3 regions of the Enterobacter sp. HK169 genome follow, and region 3 is predicted to be linked to each of the others. Evidence: riboswitches for the same ligand, from Rfam matches in the RefSeq annotation. Region 3 holds a riboswitch; each other region holds the start of a gene.
The links. A riboswitch is a leader RNA that binds a small molecule or an ion and turns the genes downstream of it on or off. The one in region 3 is predicted to bind thiamine pyrophosphate.
Positions count from the first base shown of each region.

Region 1: it holds a riboswitch for thiamine pyrophosphate, as region 3 does, so the genes downstream of both, thiC (phosphomethylpyrimidine synthase ThiC) here and thiB (thiamine ABC transporter substrate binding subunit) in region 3, are expected to answer to the same signal.
Region 2: it holds a riboswitch for thiamine pyrophosphate, as region 3 does, so the genes downstream of both, thiM (hydroxyethylthiazole kinase) here and thiB (thiamine ABC transporter substrate binding subunit) in region 3, are expected to answer to the same signal.

Region 1 is NZ_CP017087.1:3,179,489-3,184,550, reverse strand. It holds gene nfi (deoxyribonuclease V) at 1-204, opposite strand, end outside; gene hemE (uroporphyrinogen decarboxylase) at 214-1,278, opposite strand; gene nudC (NAD(+) diphosphatase) at 1,317-2,090, opposite strand; gene EnteroDNA1_RS15080 (Rsd/AlgQ family anti-sigma factor) at 2,186-2,683, shown strand; TPP riboswitch at 2,738-2,849, shown strand; gene thiC (phosphomethylpyrimidine synthase ThiC) at 2,928-4,823, shown strand; gene thiE (thiamine phosphate synthase) at 4,823-5,062, shown strand, end outside.
Region 2 is NZ_CP017087.1:1,406,519-1,411,580, forward strand. It holds gene EnteroDNA1_RS06730 (GntR family transcriptional regulator) at 1-169, opposite strand, end outside; gene thiD (bifunctional hydroxymethylpyrimidine kinase/phosphomethylpyrimidine kinase) at 212-1,012, opposite strand; gene thiM (hydroxyethylthiazole kinase) at 1,009-1,779, opposite strand; TPP riboswitch at 1,815-1,911, opposite strand; gene EnteroDNA1_RS22545 (YadA C-terminal domain-containing protein) at 2,543-3,418, shown strand; gene EnteroDNA1_RS06750 (hypothetical protein) at 3,629-4,063, shown strand; gene EnteroDNA1_RS06755 (diaminobutyrate--2-oxoglutarate transaminase) at 4,377-5,062, shown strand, end outside.
Region 3 is NZ_CP017087.1:3,684,912-3,689,973, forward strand. It holds gene thiP (thiamine/thiamine pyrophosphate ABC transporter permease ThiP) at 1-1,027, opposite strand, end outside; gene thiB (thiamine ABC transporter substrate binding subunit) at 1,003-1,986, opposite strand; TPP riboswitch at 2,018-2,118, opposite strand; gene sgrR (HTH-type transcriptional regulator SgrR) at 2,155-3,810, opposite strand; gene sgrT (glucose uptake inhibitor SgrT) at 3,899-4,051, shown strand; gene EnteroDNA1_RS17520 (sugar efflux transporter) at 4,171-5,062, shown strand, end outside.

The sequences.
Region 1 (5,062 bases), 510 kb from region 3:
CGCGATACGCGCTACCTTGTACTCCACCAGCTCAAGCGAAGGGTATTTCAGTACCACCATCGCCGCTCGCGTCACTTCCCCACCCTGCTCGAATCCGACGTCTGCTCCGCCAATGTACTGCGGAGGATCCTTATCCAGACGATCCTCGCGGATCACCGATGAGGCCAGTTCGATTTGTTGAGCGCGTAGCGACGCGAGATCCATAATCACTCCTTACTTGTGATACTGGGCAGAAAGCCGATGCACCGCCTCCACAAATACGCCTGCGTGTTCTGGCGGCACATCCTGATGAATGCCGTGGCCGAGGTTAAAGACGTGGCCTTCCCCCTGGCCGAAACCAGACAGTATAGTCGACACTTCTTCTTCAATGCGCGCTGGCGGCGCATAGAGCATGGACGGGTCCATATTGCCCTGCAGCGCCACTTTGTCGCCCACGCGACGGCGCGCATCGGCGATATCGGTGGTCCAGTCGAGGCCCAGCGCGTCGCAGCCGGTTGCCGCCATCGCTTCCAGCCACTGGCCGCCACCTTTGGTGAACAGCGTCACCGGCACGCGGCGGCCTTCGTTTTCACGCAGCAGGCCGTCGACGATTTTGTGCATGTAGTACAGGGAGAACTGCTGATAATCGCGCCCGGTCAGCACGCCGCCCCAGGTATCGAAAATCATCACCGACTGCGCACCCGCCTTAATCTGCGCGTTCAGATAGAGGGTGACGCTCTTCGCCAGCTTATCGAGCAGCGCATGCAGGGCCAGCGGCTCGGCGTACATCATCTTTTTAATCATGGTAAAGGCTTTGCTGCTGCCCCCTTCCACCATATAGGTCGCCAGCGTCCACGGGCTGCCGGAGAAGCCAATCAGCGGCACTTCACCTTTCAGCTCGCGGCGAATGGTGCGCACGGCGTTCATCACGTAGCCCAGCTCGCCTTCCGGATCGGGGATCGGCAGCTTATCCACGTCGGCTTTGCTTTTGATTGGGGAGGTGAAACGCGGGCCTTCACCGGTTTCGAAGTACAGGCCAAGGCCCATTGCATCCGGAATGGTCAGAATATCCGAGAAGAGGATCGCAGCATCCAGCGGGAAGCGGCGCAGCGGCTGGAGCGTCACTTCGCAGGCCAGCTCGGCGTTTTTGCACAGCGACATAAAATCGCCCGCCTGCGCGCGCGTGGCTTTGTACTCCGGGAGATAGCGTCCCGCCTGGCGCATCATCCACACCGGGGTGACATCAACGGGCTGGCGCAGCAGCGCACGCAGATAACGATCGTTCTTCAGTTCGGTCATTTTTGCAGTTCCTTAAGCGTCATGGCCTCAGTGTAACACTACTCATACTCGGCCCGACACATCGCCACGGTATCTTCTATCAGCCGACGCGCCACGGTGCCCGGCGGAGGTAACAGCGGTAGATCGTCGTAGCGATACCAGTTTGCTTCCAGCAGCTCTTTCTGATCGATAACGATCTCGCCGCTATCATATTCGGCCATAAATGCCGTCATCAGCGACTGCGGGAACGGCCACGGCTGCGAGGTAACGTAGCGCAGGTTCTTCACTTTGATCCCGCTCTCCTCCATCACCTCGCGCGCTACCGCCTGCTCCAGCGTTTCGCCCACCTCGACGAAGCCGGCCAGCACGGTGTGAATGCCGTTGCGATGGCGGGTATGCTGCGCCAGCAGGATGGAATCCTCCCGGCGGATAGCGACGATAATGCACGGCGCTATCTGCGGATAGTAGCGTTCGCGGCAGTGGCTGCAGAGCATCGCCCACTCGGTTTTGCTCGGGCGCATGGTATGACCGCAGTAGCCGCAGTATTTATGCGAGCGGTAAAACTCGGCCAGCTGCACGCCGCGCCCCGCCAGCTGGAACAGCCCCACGTCCAGATCCAGCACCTGGCGCACCGATCCCATATCCTGGCGGCGGGACTGTTGGATCAACCACACGGGCTCACCCTGCCACTCGCCGATCTGTAGCGCTGGCTGGCCAACGAGATCGAACGCCTCAGCTGCGCCATAGGGGATTTCCCCGGCAGGAAGCCATAATTTTTGTTCGTGACTGACGATCCACCAACCAAGATCTGATTTTTCAATAATACGATCCATATCTATTGCACTACCTTCGCTTCACTGACATGTTGTTAGCATTGTGGTTACATTCTGGATAAGCAGATTCAATCCTACATTTTGCGGAGTCGACCATGTTAAACCAGCTGGAAAGCCTGACTGAGCGCGTTAGAGGAAATAACAAACTGGTGGATCGCTGGCTACATGTACGCAAGCATCTACTCGTGGCTTATTACAATCTGGTCGGTATTAAGCCTGGCAAAGAATCGTTTATGCGACTGAATGAAAAAGCGCTGGATGATTTTTGTCAGGGCCTGGTCGACTATCTGTCCGACGGCCATTTCAATATTTATGAACGCATTATCCGCGAAATGGAAGGTACAACACCCTATTTAGCGGCCAGCAAGCTCTATCCCCTTCTGGAAGCCAACACCCAGCAGATCATGGATTACTATGATTCCGCGCTCGAGAACGCTATCGATCACGATAACTATCTTGAGTTTCAGCAGGCGCTATCCGACCTCGGCGAAGCGCTGGAAGAGCGATTCACGCTGGAAGATAAGCTGATCGCCCTCGTGCTGGACAATGATTTGAACATCAGTAACGAAGAGAACGTCGCGCGCCCTGCTTGAGTTCTTCATCGTTAACGAGTAATTTACAACCATTCGCCCCTCTCACGAGGGGGATTTTTCTTGTCGGAGTGCCCAGCGCCTGAACGCGCGGGCTGAGACCGTTAATTCGGGATCCGCGGAACCTGATCAGGCTAATACCTGCGAAGGGAACAAGAGTCACATTGCTGTTGTATCGCCTGAGGGCGATCCTCTCTTGCTTCATCCGTCGTCTGACAAGCCATGTCCTTCACTTTTGGAATGAGCTATGTCTACTGCAAAACTGACCCGCCGCGAACAGCGCGCACAGGCCCAACACTTCATCGACACGCTGGAAGGCACCGCTTTCCCGAACTCGAAACGCATCTACATTTCCGGCTCGCAGGCCGATATCCGCGTCCCAATGCGCGAAATCCAGCTCAGCCCGACGCTTATCGGCGGCAGCAAAGATAACCCCCAGTATGAAGACAACGAAGCCGTGCCGGTGTATGACACCTCCGGTCCGTACGGCGATCCTGATGTTGCCATCAACGTCCAGCAGGGTCTGGCAAAGCTGCGCCAGCCGTGGATTGATGCGCGCAACGACTGTGAAGAGCTGAGCGTACTCAGCTCTGCCTACACCAAAGAGCGCCTGGCCGACGACGGTCTGGACGAGCTGCGCTTTACCGGCCTGCTGACGCCAAAACGCGCTAAGGCGGGCAAATGCGTGACCCAGCTGCACTACGCGCGCCGGGGCATCGTCACGCCGGAGATGGAGTTCATCGCCATCCGCGAAAACATGGGTCGCGAGCGCATCCGTAGCGAAGTGCTGCGCTATCAGCATCCGGGTGAAGGCTTTGGCGCTCGCCTGCCGGAGAACATCACGCCGGAGTTTGTGCGTGACGAAGTGGCCGCAGGCCGCGCGATTATCCCCGCCAACATCAACCACCCGGAATCCGAGCCGATGATTATCGGCCGCAACTTCCTGGTGAAGGTCAACGCGAACATCGGTAACTCGGCCGTCACCTCCTCCATCGAAGAAGAGGTGGAGAAGCTGGTCTGGTCCACGCGCTGGGGCGCGGACACGGTAATGGACCTCTCCACTGGACGCTATATTCACGAAACCCGCGAATGGATCCTGCGTAACAGCCCGGTACCGATTGGCACCGTCCCGATTTATCAGGCGCTGGAAAAGGTCAACGGCATTGCCGAAGACCTCACCTGGGAAGCGTTCCGCGACACGCTGCTGGAGCAGGCCGAACAGGGCGTGGACTATTTCACCATTCACGCGGGCGTGCTGCTGCGCTACGTGCCGATGACGGCGAAGCGCCTGACCGGCATCGTCTCGCGCGGCGGTTCCATCATGGCGAAGTGGTGCCTGTCCCATCATCAGGAAAACTTCCTCTACGAACACTTCCGCGAAATTTGCGAAATCTGCGCCGCGTACGATGTCTCTCTGTCGCTGGGCGACGGCCTGCGTCCGGGCTCTATTCGCGACGCGAACGACGAAGCGCAGTTTGCCGAGCTGCACACGCTGGGCGAACTGACCAAAATCGCCTGGGAGTATGACGTGCAGGTGATGATTGAAGGCCCGGGCCACGTGCCGATGCAGATGATCCGCCGCAACATGACCGAGGAGCTGGAGCACTGCCACGAAGCTCCGTTCTACACCCTGGGGCCGTTGACCACCGATATTGCGCCGGGCTATGACCACTTCACGTCGGGCATTGGGGCGGCGATGATCGGCTGGTTCGGCTGCGCTATGCTCTGCTACGTCACGCCAAAAGAGCACCTCGGCCTGCCAAACAAAGAGGATGTGAAGCAGGGGCTGATCACCTACAAAATTGCCGCCCACGCCGCGGATCTGGCCAAAGGCCATCCGGGCGCGCAAATCCGCGATAACGCCATGTCGAAGGCACGCTTTGAATTCCGCTGGGAAGACCAGTTCAACCTGGCGCTGGACCCGTTCACCGCCCGCGCCTATCACGACGAGACCCTGCCGCAGGAATCGGGCAAAGTCGCGCACTTCTGCTCTATGTGCGGGCCAAAATTCTGCTCGATGAAAATCAGCCAGGAGGTGCGCGACTACGCCGCCGCGCAGACCATTGAAGTGGGCATGGCGGACATGTCTGAAACCTTCCGCGCCAAAGGCGGCGAAATCTACCTCAAAAAAGAGGAGGCGTAATGTATAAGCCCGATTTCCCGCCCGTTCCCTACCGTTTAGGGCTCTATCCGGTGGTGGACAGCGTGGAGTGGATAGAGCGCCTGCTGGAGACAGGCGTTCGAACGATCCAGCTGCGCATCAAGGATAAACGCGACGACGAGGTGGAAGCCGATGTGGTTGCCGCCATCGCGCTTGGCCGTCGGCATAACGCCCGTCTGTTTATCAACGATTACTGGCGGCTGGCCGTTAAGCACCAGGCG
Region 2 (5,062 bases), 2.3 Mb from region 3:
TTAACTGGCTCAGATCGCGCTCGCCGGGCAAAATATTCCCGTGCTCCAGCACCCCGCTGCGCACCGCGTTTTTTACCGTTTCGGCAAATTTCAGGTACAGCGGCGTGTTGTCAGGCGCGGCGATCCGTTCATTCAGTTGAGCGATTAACCGGGTATGCGCTTGTTCCATCTCTGTTTTCTCAGGCGTGGTGTTTCCTGCCAGTATACTGGGTTACCACCATGCATGAAAATGATGAACCGGCCCAATACCGTGACCCACTTCCAGAGTATCGGCTTTTGCCAGCGCCGCCGAGAGCCAGGTTTTCGCTTCGCGCACCGTATCGGCCCAGCCTTCATGCCGCGGGCGCAGCGCCGCCAGCGCGGCGGAGAGCGTACAGCCAGTGCCGTGGGTGTTTTTGGTCTGCACGCGCGGAGCGGTAAAACGTACTTCGCCGTCGCGGGTAAAGAGCCAGTCCGGGCTTTCAGCATCATCCAGATGACCGCCCTTCATCAGAACCGCCCCGCAGCCCATCGCCAGCAGCGCGTTTCCCTGCGCTTTCATCTCGCGTTCAGTTTGCGCATGCGATGTGCCTAACAGCGCGGCGGCCTCCGGCAGATTGGGCGTGATAAGCGCCACCTGCGGCAGTAGCTTTGTACGCAGCGTCTCCACGGCGGAGGTGGAGAGCAGCGGGTCGCCGCTTTTTGCCAGCATGACGGTATCCAGCACCACGTTTTGCACCTGATAGCGTTTAAGCCGCTCGGCCACCGCCTCCACAATATCCGTCTCCGCCAGCATGCCGATCTTGGTGGTATCGATGCGCACATCGCTGAACACTGAATCCAGCTGCGCGGCAACAAAATCCGGCTCGATACGGTAGACCGACTGCACGCCGCGCGTGTTTTGCGCCACCAGCGCGGTAATGACCGAGCAGCCGTACGCGCCAAGGGCCGAGAAGGTTTTGAGATCGGCCTGGATACCCGCGCCACCGCTGGGATCGGTGCCGGCAATGGTCAGGGCGTTAATCCGCTTCATGCCTGCTCCTCCAGCGTATAAAGCGCATCCAGAAACGCGCTGGCAAAACTGCCTGGTCCACGCGACTGCGCAATGGCCACCGTTCCGGCCCGCTTCATCCATCCGCAGGCGGCAGCGACGTTATCCATCCGGTCGCCCGGTAGCGAGCAGCTCGCCGCCACAACGGCAGAAAGCGCGCATCCCGTTCCCACTACGCGCGTCATCAACGGATCGCCGCCCGTTACCGTGCGGGTGCGTTGCCCGTCAGTGATGTAATCCACCTCACCGGTGACGACCACAACGGCATTGGTCTGGCGCGCCAGCGCCTGTGCAGCGGGCACCGCGCTGGCTGCGGTATCGGTTGTATCGACGCCGCGCCCGCCCGCGCTCATTCCGGCAAGGGCCAGAATCTCGGAGGCATTGCCGCGAATGGCGGCCGGTTTCAGGGCAAGGATTTGATGGCAAAAACGGGTGCGGAACGTCAGGGCGCCCGCAGCAACCGGGTCCAGCGTCCAGGGCTTGCCTGCCGCCACCGCGCTTTCTATTGCCCGACGCATCGACTGGGCGCGCGGCGAGGTCAGCGTGCCTACGTTAATCAGCAGCGCATCGGCGATGGCGGCGAACTGTTCAGCCTCTTCGGCTTCAATCACCATCGCGGGTGAGGCGCCAAGCGCCAGCAAAACGTTGGCCGTAAAGGTCTGTACGACATCGTTAGTCATACAGTGGGTCAGCGGAGAACGGGTTCGGAAGTGGTGTAAAACGTGTAAATCGAGCAGGTCAGGCTGCATGGGTTCGCTCCTGCCTTGCGTGAAGAAGCGATGACCGGGAAGGCATCTGACTTCCCTACGCTGGCATTATCCAGATCAGGTAATACGGGTATTTCTCAGCCTTCACAAAGAAGGGCACCCCGAGTCAAAACACTTTTAAAACAGTGAGTTATAAAACTCATTAACGTTATGTAGTGTAACCGCGGCCCCAGGCCAGGCGCAAGGAGTTTCGATTTATCACGCCGTTGTCACCGCGGAAATCTCCAGGCGCTCTTTCCCGTTATTTGCCAACATTTATTACGCTTTAGTTAATTCTGGTTCAGTAATTGTTAATACGTTATTGAAAAACTTTATTACGTACTTTTACTGAGACTATTATTTTTATTTTTTATTACGTGCTCATTACGCTTTTATAAGATAGGGAAACTTCTTTCGCATGAAAGAATAAGACAGTATTAATTTATTTAACTCTATTAAACATTTGTACTTTGATCAATAGCTTAACGCTCCCCTGGATTTATCGCATAATCCATAAGTTAATGTATACATTAAATAAACCTCCTCGATACCGCACCCTGCCCTTTCATTTATTCATATCATTTATGATTTAGATCAAAATCATCAATTTGGGTTTAATCGATAGTTTATTCACGCTACTAAAAAAGGTCCGGGCATTGAATATCCTGTATTGAGATATGGAAATACAGATATCCACATGCCACTAAAGCCAAAACTGTTCTGCTTAATTTTGTTTTTTAATACGTTAATGATGTGAGTCCTTCGAATGAAAATTTTCAATAAATCTGTTATTCCTGTTTTTGTATTTGGGGTGGTCGCCGGTAGCGCCGTGAATATTACCAACGCTGCTGCTGCCGTTTGGGATGACGCATCAATCACAGATATTGTGAATGACCATCAAGACCAAATTACGCAAAACAGGGTCGATAGCATTGCTCGCGATCTCTCAACTGAAAATCGCTTAACGCAGGTGGATAGCGACCTTCAATCCACTAAATTAGGTGTTTTGGTTATTGAGCAAGCCACAAATGACGCTTACCAAAAAGCCTTGCTTGCTGGTGCGCTTGCAGATACCGCCAATCAAAAAAGCGATGCGGCTTTACAGGGCGTTATGACGAACGGCACAGAAATTATCAATATGGAAAACGTTAACAAAGTGCAAGATAACCGTCTTGACAGCCTGGAAAATGCCCCTAAACCCACTAACGGCGTAGATGGCAAAGATGGCGTGACGACCACCGTGACGCACATGCAGGTAGACGCAGCAACACAAACTAAAGTGGCTAATAATACCCAGGCAGTTACCGCCACCGCACAGGATCTGCTGGCAACGAAACAGACGTTACAGGCAATGAATAACAATACCAACCAGCAATTTAAATCACTGCACGATGAAGTAGATAATAATAAGAAGCAAGCTAATGCCGGTATTTCAGGTGCCATGGCGATGGCTGGATTACCGCAGGTACAAACGAATCAGCATGTTATGTTCTCTGCTGGCGGAGCCACATACAATAGTGAAAGCGCCCTTGCCGTTGGGGCATCCGTTAACTTTAGTTCACATGTGATCGCGAAAGTGAGCTTCTCTGATGATACCGCCAATAATATGGGAGCGTCAGTTGGCGTCGGAATGGGCTTTTAACGAAATACAACTTAAGCATTATTAACTTACGCCATTAAGTTAATAACCTGCTTGCCTCCGGCAAGAATAGCGATGACAGAAAAAACATGCTCAGACATATCATTATTTCAGCGACCCTGTATCTGATGCTCATTGGCGTCGGTATTTGGATCGGCATGATGTACGTCTCCTATTATCTGTGCGTTTTATAAGGTGAACAAAAGTTTAGCCATGAAAACTCAATTAATATGGATTGCACTGATGTTAACGGTAGCGACAACACCGGCTCATGCGATTAACGCGCATTATCGTGCTCAATTAGAACGTTCAGGATGTACTGAGATGAACGCGAATGACGGCTCTTGTGATATCCACAAAACAAAAGCCCAAAATGCGGCGCAGCACTCAACAGCTGCGGGCCACGACCCTTTGCGTGAAGCCACTTTTACATCGGATGCGGTTAACGCCACGATTTCAAATGGCTTTTTTAACGCCACCATTAACGGCAAAAAGGCCACCGTTAAGCGTCTGAATGCTCATTTCTATGAGATTCACGGTAATGGTTTTGTTATATCGCTAAGCATTGATGAGAACGGCATTACGGCGGCGTCCTGGAATAAGACGACGGGGCGTAACCACGGCATTTTGCAGGTGTCGCAGAAATAAAGCGAACAAGGAGGCAGTCTGCCTCCTTTTCGGTCAGCGAATGGCACGATTTGTCACACTCTTTTTTATGAATTTACAGTCAGGGCAGAACACACGTAACAGTCTGTTTTTCTTTACCATAAAGTGCAATTTTCTTTCTTAAAAAGGGGATATCCCCTCCCCTGAGCGCCATGTCACAAAACAGTAAACAAATTAACCATTGAGCCCCGTGGCAAAAGGCTCTATATTGGCGGCGTTTTTTTCAGGCCCCCATCTGTTTTTTAACTTTTTATTCAATCGTGGCTCATAACGAAGCGGCGGTTGTAGGAGTGATATGATGACGGATAAAGTCCGTATTGACACCGTAGATGCCCACAAAAGCAACGAAACCTATCTGGCCCGTCAGGCCGAGTTTGAATCTAACGTCAGGAGTTATCCGCGCAAACTGCCTTTAGCCATCACTAAAGCAGAAGGCGTGTGGATCACCGATGCAGATAATAAAGAATACCTTGACTGTTTAGCAGGCGCAGGGACCCTTGCGCTTGGCCATAACCATCCTGATGTGCTGAAAAGCATCCAAAATGTCATTACCAGCGGCTTGCCGTTACATACCCTGGATCTGACTACGCCTCTGAAAGACGCGTTTTCTGAATACCTGCTCTCTCTGCTGCCTGGTCAGGGCAAAGAGTACTGCCTGCAGTTCACCGGTCCATCCGGTGCTGACGCCGTTGAAGCGGCGCTGAAGCTGGCGAAAAAAGTGACCGGTCGTAGCGGTATCATCAGCTTCTCTGGTGGTTACCACGGTATGACCCACGGCGCGCTGTCTGTGACCGGCAACCTGTCTCCGAAAGAAGCGGTAGACGGTATGATGCCAGAAGTGCAGTTCATGCCTTACCCGCACGAGTACCGTTGCCCGCTGGGTATCGGTGGTGAAGCGGGCGTGAAAGCGCTGACGTACTACTTCGATAACCTGATCAACGACGTTGAAAGCGGCGTGCGTAAACCTGCTGCGGTGATTCT
Region 3 (5,062 bases):
ACCCTGCCGCCAGCGCGATACGTAGCGAGGTCCAGGTCGCCTGCCAGAGGATGGGCTGTTGCAGGACGGACATGAGATTGAGGTTCAGTCCGTCAACGATAACGGCCATCAGCGGCGGCAGCAGAAGCAGGAGCGCCAGCGCGATCAGGATAAAATCGGTAACGCGGCTGTGCAGGCTGTCCTGCGGGTCGCGCCAGCCGGTTATTTGATTACTGCCAGCAGGAATGGCTTTACTCAGCCGCTGGCTCAACAGCACCAGCACAAGGCAGCACGCCATCTGCACCATCGCCAGCAGCGCGGCGCGACCGGGATCGTAGTCGTAACTCAGCGCCTGGTAAATCGCCAGCTCAATGGTGGTGGCCTGCGGCCCGCCGCCGAGCGACAGCACGGTGGCAAAGCTGGCAAAGCAGAGCATAAAGATTAACGCCGCGACGGGCGGGATCTGGCGGCGCAGCCACGGCCATTCGACAAAGCGGAAGAATGAAACGCCGCGCATGCCGAGCTGGGCGGCAATCTGACGCTGTTCGCCGGGAATGTTTTCCAGCGCCTGCAAGAAGAGGCGCGTTGCCATCGGCATATTGAAAAACACGTGCGCGAGCAGAATGCCCTGCAATCCGTAAGGAGAGAATGACCATTCCAGACCAAGCTGGCCGAACAGCGAAGCCAGCCAGCCCTGGCGACCGTAAACGCTGAGGATGCCAAATACCGCCACCAGCACGGGCAGGATCAGCGTCATGGCGCACAGGCGCAGCAGTGCCAGCCTGCCGGGGAAACGCCGGCGATACAGGGCGCGCGCAAGAAAAATAGCCGGGAGCACCGACAGCAGGGCTGAGAGAGACGCCTGCCAGAAGGAGAAACGGATAACGTGCCAGAGGTAGCTGTCGTGCCAGAGGGCGAGCAGGTCGCTCTCTGGCGCGTTGAACCACAGTGCAAGAAAAGCCCCCAGGCTGACCGCCACCATCACTGTGGCGGCGAGCAGCCCGGGAAGTAACCAGCCGGGAATCAACGGCTGACGGCGCGTTGCCATTCACTTACCCATGCTGCACGCTGCGCGGCGACCTGCTGCGGCGTAAACTCCAGCGAGGTTTTTGGTTTGGTCAGCTGCTCGAAACCTGCGGGCAGCGCAACGTTCGTGACCGGATACATCCAGTTGCCTGCGGGAATCGCATTCTGGAACGCCGGTGAAACCATAAACTTCAGGAACTTCTCGGCCAGCTCCGGCTGTTTGCTGGCGGCGGTACGCGCGGCGACTTCCACCTGCAGATAATGCCCTTCAGCAAAATCAGCGGCAGCATAGTTATCTTTCTTCTCGGCGATAATGTGGTAGGCCGGAGAGGTGGTGTAGCTCAGCACCAGGTCGCTTTCGCCTTTCAGGAACAGGCCATAGGCTTCGCTCCAGCCCTTGGTCACGGTGACGGTTTTGGCGGCCAGTTTCTGCCACGCTTCCGGCGCTTTATCCCCGTAAACCTTTTGCATCCAAAGCAGCAGGCCCAGGCCTGGCGTACTGGTGCGCGGATCTTCATAAATCACGCGCCATTTCTGGTCACTCTCAACCAGTTCTTTCAGGCTCTTCGGCGGGTTTTTCAGCTTATTTTTGTCGTAAACAAAAGCAAAGTAGCCATAGTCGAACGGCACAAAGGTGTCGTTTTTCCAGCCGCCCGGCACGTTAACGGCATCTGCCGCGACGCCGCTTTTGGCAAACAGTTTGGTTTGCGAGGCGGCCTCCAGCAGGTTGTTATCCAGCCCGAGCACTACGTCGGCCTTGCTGTTTTTCCCTTCCATGCGCAGACGGTTGAGCAGCGATACGCCATCTTCCAGCGCCACGAACTTCAGCTCGCAGTTACAGTCAGCTTCGAAGGCTTTTTTAACCACCGGGCCAGGGCCCCAGTCGGCAGAGAAGGAGTCATAGGTGTAGACCGTCAGGACGGGCTTCGCAAAAGCAGGCAGCGCAAACAGCGCCAGCAGGGGGAGAACTTTTTTTAACACTTTGCACCTCAAGGTTGAGTGGCAAAGGATTTTGAGAGACAGCCTCAAATCCCTTCGCCGGCGTTATCCGGATCAGGTTCGACGGGTATTATCTCAGCGCACATCTGTGATGCAGCACCCCGTTGAGAACGGCGCTATTGTAATGATTTGGTGAATATTACGAAAGCGTTATGGCTCCGGCGGCGCAAACCAGGCGGATTTAAAATCAAACCAGCCCAGGGTGTTCATCCGCAGGCCGCGCATGCTGCGCTGGCCCTGGATCATCAGCCAGTGGTGGATCAAGGGTACGATCGCCTGCTCGGCCAGAAGCTGCTGGCACCACGCTGCAAGATTCATTTCGCCCGCGCGCCACAGGGCGGCATCCTGCTGCCAGTCACGGTCGATGCAGTGCTGGATCAGCGGGACTTCATACAGATGCGAGAAAAGCGAAAAATCGAGCGGCAGGGTAAAGTTGGCGCTGTTGAGCCAGATATCACTGGCGATCTCCCCCTGATGCCATTCGTCATAGTCCACTTCCCTGACCTCTAACGTGACCCCCTCGGCTGCCAGCAGCCGGGTCATGATTCTGGCGATAAAACGATGCTCCACGTGTTCGCGGTAGTAGGTCAGGGTGATGGACTCCAGCCCTGCGGGTTTGTCGCAGTGCACCGGGCGGGCGTGGTGCCAGCGCGGAAGCAGGCCGTACGCCGGGAACCAGTATGTCTGGTACTGCTCTTCCGCATGGTAAATCAGATTGGAAGGGGACAAAACGTGGCTAACCCACTTGCGGACGGCCTGGTTTGCCCCACGGTGGGTGCGGCGGTCAAACAGGAGATAGTAACACCCTTCCTCGAGGCGACTCTCCACGGCTTTTTCTCCCGTGGTGGGGCCTTCCAGCGTCAGCCCGCAGCTCAGGTCTTCATTGAGATCCGGCAATACCCAGACGTTCACTTCGTCGATGAGCGCCCGATAGCCAAAGTAGTCGTCGAACGCGCGGATTTTCAGCTGATTGCTGTTATTGCGGGACACGGAGTAAGGCCCGGTGCCAATCGGCAGGCTGGCAAAATTGTTCATTGATTCCCACTCGCCGGGCAAAATCATCGACGGCACGTAGCCCAGCAGCCAGGGAAGCCACTTATCCTGTTGCGACAGCTCAATATCCAGCGTCCAGGCCGTGGGCGAGTGGATGCGGGAGATATGCGAGTAGAGCGGTAGCCTGCGGGCACGTTCCAGGGAGGCGATGACGTCGTGCATTTCCAGCTCGCGGCCGTGGTGAAAGTGGATGCCGGGGCGTAAAAAGAAGCGCCAGTGGCGCGGGGAAAGTTGCTGCCAGTGATGCGCGATATCCGCCTCCAGTTCCCCGTTTTCCTCATTTATCCGCGTCAGGCCGCTGAAGATTTGCCGGGCCATATGCGTTTCTGAGCGGCGTAAGGCCGTGCCGGGCAACAGATTTTTCATCGGACGGTAGTAGAGCACCCGCAGAATGTGGCGGCCCTGACGAAAGCTGCGCCCGAGATGGGAAACCAGCATCTGGCGCACGGCGGCTTTGTCGCCAACCAGCTGTACCAGCTGATCGATGCGGTCCTGCTCGAGCAGATCTTCCGCGCGCTGCTGCTGCAGCGCCAGCCCGGTATAGAGGAAGGTCAGCCGCGAACGTTTGCCGCGTCCCGCCTCCGCTTCCCAGCTTAACCAGCCCTGCTGCTGCATGGTGTTGAGCAGCGTGCGCATATGGCGGCGGGAGCAGCTAAGCAGGTCAGCCAGCTCGTTGAGCGTAGTCTCCTGAGATTGCCCCTCGCAGCACTGCCAGAGGCGGATAAACTGTTGTTGCAGACGACCGGAAGGCATAAAAGGGGAACTCCTGACAAAAAACCAGCAATTTATTTATCCCTATATTAGGCCAATAATTCTCCCCGATGAAGCGAGGAGGTAAATTATGAAGAGGTCTACCGCACGTCAGTTCTATCAGCAGTACTTTTCAGCGACAAAAGGATCGTCCTGGCTGGCCCGCCGGTGTGCAGAGCAACGGCTGAAAACGTTAGAAGAATTGATGCAGTGGGACGTTACCACACCGACCTCTTCCCGCTAACTCGCCTCGATCATGTGTGACTGAGTATTGGTGCTTATCACCCGCCAGCAAAATGTTTTTGCTGGCTTTTTTCGTTTACTATTCACCCAATTTCGATTCGCTTTCACAAGGACTTGCGCATGCTCTGGTTGATGACGATGGGGCGACGCCTGAACGGCGTGTATGCCGCTTTTATGCTGGTGGCCTTTATGATGGGCGTGGCGGGGGCGCTGCAGGCGCCGACGCTGAGCCTGTTTCTCAGCCGCGAGGTGGGGGCGCAGCCGTTTTGGGTCGGCCTGTTTTACACCGTTAACGCCATTGCCGGGATCCTGGTCAGCCTCGCGCTGGCGAAACGATCGGACAGCCAGGGCGATCGCCGCAGGCTGATCCTCTTTTGCTGCGCCATGGCCGTGGGCAACGCGCTGCTCTTTGCCTTCAACCGTCATTATCTGACGCTTATTACCTGCGGCGTGCTGCTGGCGTCGCTGGCGAACACCGCCATGCCGCAGCTGTTCGCGCTGGCCCGTGAATACGCGGATAACTCGGCGCGTGAAGTGGTGATGTTCAGCTCGGTGATGCGCGCCCAGCTTTCGCTGGCGTGGGTCATTGGTCCGCCGCTGGCCTTCATGCTGGCGTTGAACTACGGCTTTACCACCATGTTTTCCATCGCCGCCGGGATTTTTGTCATCAGCCTGGCGCTGATTGCCTTCGCGCTGCCGTCCGTGGCGCGCGTCGAACAGACGACGGATAAACCTGTCACCGAGGTGAGCGGCTGGCAGGACAAAAACGTCCGCATGCTGTTTATTGCCTCCACGCTGATGTGGACCTGCAACACCATGTACATCATCGATATGCCGCTGTGGATCAGCAGCGATCTGGGCCTGCCGGACAAGCTCGCGGGGATCTTAATGGGAACTGCCGCCGGGCTGGAAATTCCGGCAATGATTCTGGCGGGTTACTACGTTAAGCGCTTTGGAAAGCGCAGGATGATGATTGTCGCCGTGGCGGCCGGGGTGCTGTTCTACGCGGGGC